DNA from 2 places in the Bacteriovorax sp. Seq25_V genome. Region 2 is predicted to be linked to the other one. Evidence: riboswitches for the same ligand, from Rfam matches in the RefSeq annotation. Region 2 holds a riboswitch; the other holds the start of a gene.
What was found. Region 2 has a riboswitch for thiamine pyrophosphate ahead of M900_RS02045 (sodium:solute symporter). Riboswitches for the same ligand answer to the same signal wherever they lie in the genome.
Positions count from the first base shown of each region.

Region 1 (2,207 bases), on a different contig from region 2:
GTTCCATGCAATGTTTCAGAATGTGATGTTTTCTTCTTTTCTCCGCAAAAAGTTTTTGCTTCAGAAGGTGGATTTTATGTCGCAATTATGTCTCCAAAGGCACTAAAGAGAGCTGAGGAAGTCGCTGCTGATAAGTCTCGATATATTCCGCCAATTATGAGCTGGTCTCACGCAATTGAAAACTCAGTTAAAAATCAAACTTATAATACTCCAAGTATTTCAACAATCTTCTTCTTAAATGAGCAGGTTAAATTAATGAATAAACTTGGTTATGAAAAAGTTGTTTCGATGGCAAATGATAAAGCAAATCATATCTATGGGTGGGCGAATGAGAAGGCTTACCTTTCTTGTTATGTTGAAAAGGAAAGTTATCGTTCAAATGCTGTTGCAACTATTAACGTTGACGAAAAATATAGTGCAGATGATTTAATCAAAGTTCTTGAACAACAGAAAGCTGTTTACGGGATTGATGCCTATAGAAAGCTTGGAAAGAACCAGTTTAGAATTTCTCTCTTCCACAATATCACGCTTGAAGATATCAAAAAGCTTACAGAGATTATCTCTTTAGCAATTGAATCTGCATAAGATAAAATTTATCACATGTGCTTTGTCTAAGGACAAAGCACTTCTCCAAATTATTTTCTTGCCATCTGTAATTATTACGTCTAGTTTGTAGCCGTTATTAATCCTAAAGGGGTGCTCATCGTAAATGAGCTGAGACTTTGTTTGCCTAATTAGGCCTTGATGAAGGACCCTTTGAACCTGATTCGGTTAGCACCGACGTAGGAATTAGGAAAGACATTCATGTTTTTATCAGTTTCGCGTGCTCCGAATCTCACTACTTGATAGGGAGATTCTTATGAAAAAAATCCTTTTGATTTCAATTCTTTTCTCATTTGCTTCAATCGCAGATGATACTGTTTATGTCTATGGTACACTCATTCCTAAGAAGGCGTATGATGATAGTGGGAACTCTCTGTCAATGAGATCTGGCCAGGATATCGATAATGCAAGGTCTTTTCAAATAGAAGATCTTATTAAGACAATTCCTAATATCAATTACTCTCAAGGAAGTTCTAATACACGTTATTTTCAGATTCGTGGGATTGGGGAGAGAGCAAGTTATGAAGGAATGCCAAATCATTCTGTAGGGATCGTGATTGATGATATTGATTACTCAGGCATTGCTGGAGTATCCTCTTTAAGGGATATCTCTCAAGTCGAAGTGTATCGTGGACCACAGGCAACAAGACTTGGTCCAAGTGCTCTTGCTGGTATGATTCATATGAGTTCACTTGAACCTTCTAAGAAGTTTAAAGGGCAGGCCTTCTTTAATTATGGAAATTATCGTCTTATTGAAGAAGGTGTCGGTGCCTCATTCCCTGTATCTCAGAACTTTCAAGGAGCTCTCTCTCTGTCAAAAAAAGATAGTGATGGTTATATGAATAATAATTTCCTTAATCGAAAAGATACGAATGGTAAGGATGAGTTCACGACAAAAGCCAAACTTCTTGGAAGGATTAACGGCTTTAAGCTTAAGTTAAATCTTCATTATTTTAATTTAAATAATGGTTATGATGCATTCACGCAAAGTAATAATAGAATTACTACTTCTGATAAGCCTGGTCAGGATGATCAAAGAACACTAGCGCAAGCACTTCGTGTCGAAAAGATTCTTGGTGGTGATTGGAAATCAATTTCTATTTTTACACATATAAAATCGAAAATATTTTATAGTTATGATGAAGACTGGGGCAACAATATTCAATGGAATGCGTTGCCAGGTTATAACGCGAACTATGATTACAATATCGAGTTTCCAAAAATTAAAGAAGATTTAAGCATTGATCAGCGATTAGTTAAGGCACAAAAGCTTGTTCTTGGATTATATGGAAAGCTTTCACATGAAAGTTTTGGTGAGGTCGCTTATAAGAATGAAGCAGTTAGAAAGAATATTCGAGGGAACTTTAAAACAAAGGAGCTTTCGCTGTATTTTGAAAATGAGTCTGATCTTAGTGATAACATTTCTTTGGATTATGGGGCCCGTATTGCAAGCCGTAGTGCTATTTATAATGACTCGCTTGGAAATAATTTTTCCCCAGATGAATTTATGTATGGTGGAAAAATTTCTCTTAACTACCACATTAATAAAGAGAGTAAACTTTATGGGAAGCTTTCTAAAGGTTTTAAAGCGGGGGGATTCAATA
Region 1 is NZ_AUNI01000020.1:293,571-295,777, forward strand. It holds gene M900_RS14120 (aminotransferase class V-fold PLP-dependent enzyme) at 1-585, shown strand, start outside; TPP riboswitch at 683-806, shown strand; gene M900_RS14125 (TonB-dependent receptor) at 860-2,207, shown strand, end outside.
Region 1: another riboswitch for thiamine pyrophosphate. It lies ahead of M900_RS14125 (TonB-dependent receptor); the one in region 2 lies ahead of M900_RS02045 (sodium:solute symporter).

Region 2 (2,207 bases):
AGAATTGAAATTCTTAACACCATTCAAGTGGAGCATTTCTTAATTATTTAAGACGAACGACTTCAACCTCACCAACTTTATAGCTTTTAAGTTCTTTTGGAATAGTGTCTAGAATCACTTTTTCTAAAGCGTCGATGATCTTTTCTTTATAGAAGTTTCTGCCATAAACAATAGATACTTCTCGCGTTGGTACAGGGGCCTTGAATGGCTTAACAAGAGACTTCTTTGTTCCCGCAATATCGATCATATCGAGGTGAGGAATAAGTGTGTATCCAGAGTCTTTTACAACGAGGTTTTTAAGCGTTTCTAAACTTCCACTTTCAAACCTTTGACCAGCATGAGTTCCTCCACCACGAGAGCAAAGAGACAAAACTTGGCCTCTAAAACAATGACCTTCCCTTAGTAGCCAAAGGCCTTCTGTATTTAGGTCAGAAGATTCGAGTTGTGCTTTCCTAGAAAGCTCATGCTTTTTAGAAACAAATCCATAAAAAGGCTCATAGAATAATACCCTCTCAACAAGAGAGTTATTATGTAGAGGTGTCACTAACACGGCAGCGTCGAGTTCGTCTCTGTCGAGCATCTGAATGATCTCTTCGGTTGTTCTCTCATTTAAGATAAGTTCAACTTGAGGTAACGCCTCAGAAAACTTATTTAAAAAAAGTGGAACAAGATACGGAGCAAGAGTTGGAATGATTCCAAGCCTAAACTCTCCAGTTAGTCCTGCTGTCGGATCATTTGTAATATCTTTTAACTTCTTAAATTCTTTTAATACAGTACGTGACTGATGAATAAACTTCTCTCCTTCAATTGTTGGGATAACAGGATTTTTGGAGCGATCAAAGATCATGAAGCCGAGGCTTTCCTCTAATTTTTGAATCTGCATGCTTAGTGTTGGCTGTGAAACATGACATTCTTCGGATGCTTTTCTAAAGTGACGATGTTTGTCTACGGCTAAGATATATTCAAGTTGTGTGATAGTCATGAGCTATTACCCTTTTCAAAATCATTAATTTCCTCTATTATACTTAAAAATTACCAATACTCAATCAGGGGAGCCATTTTTGGCTGAGAGGTTTGAAAACAAACGACCCTTTGAACTTGATCCAGCTAATACTGGCGAAAGGAGATCGCATGAAATCAGAAATTGACCTGTGGACAACACTATCACGCCTTGATGTAGGAATATTCTTTGTCGTTCTATTAATCACGGCTGCTTCTGTAATCATTGGCCAAAAATTAAAAAGTAAAGCTATCCAATCAGAAGAAGAGTCAATGCTTGATCTTCTTATTCTTGGAAGACAATTAACTCTTCCGATGTTCGTCGCGACTCTTGTAGCAACATGGTATGGTGGAATTTTTGGTGTAACTGAAATTGCTTTTAACGAAGGTGTCTTCAATTTTGTGACTCAAGGTTTCTTCTGGTATGTCGCCTATATAATTTTCGCATTCTTTCTCATACACAAAATTGCGCCATACAAAGCAATCACACTTCCTGACTTGATTGAAAAAATGTTTGGTCCAAAATCAGCAAAGCTTGCGGCCATATTTAATTTTTTCAATGTTCTTCCTGTCGCGTACACAATCAGCTTAGGAATTTTTCTACAATTACTTTTTGGTGGAGAACTATATCTTAATATTATTTTAGGGACACTCTTTGTCGTTCTTTATTCAATGTGGGGCGGGTTTCGCGCAGTTGTCTTTTCTGACTTAATTCAATTCTTTGTCATGTGTACGGGTGTTGTGATCGTTTTGATTTTCTCGTACACAACTTTTGGAGGCCTTGATTTTCTTAGAGCAAATCTTCCAGAAACTCACTTTGCTCTAACTGGAAAAGTAGGTCTTGGAACAACACTAGTATGGGGATTCATTGCCCTATCAACTTTAGTTGATCCTAACTTCTACCAACGTTGTTTTGCAGCGGTAAGCGAAAAAGCTGCTCGTAATGGAATTTTGTATTCGACGCTAATTTGGTTTTGCTTTGATATTTGTACAACTCTGGGTGCAATGTATGCACGCGCAGTTATTCCAGAAGCACAATCAGGACATGCTTATTTGACGTATGCGATTCAAATTCTTCCTGATGGACTAAGAGGATTTGTCCTTGCCGGAATTCTTGCAACGATTCTTTCGACAATGGACTCATATCTTTTTCTTGCGGGTACTACTCTCGCTTATGACCTTGCTCCAAAAAAACTTAAAGGAAAAGT
Region 2 is NZ_AUNI01000009.1:164,203-166,409, reverse strand. It holds gene M900_RS02050 (LysR substrate-binding domain-containing protein) at 44-982, opposite strand; TPP riboswitch at 1,039-1,142, shown strand; gene M900_RS02045 (sodium:solute symporter) at 1,132-2,207, shown strand, end outside.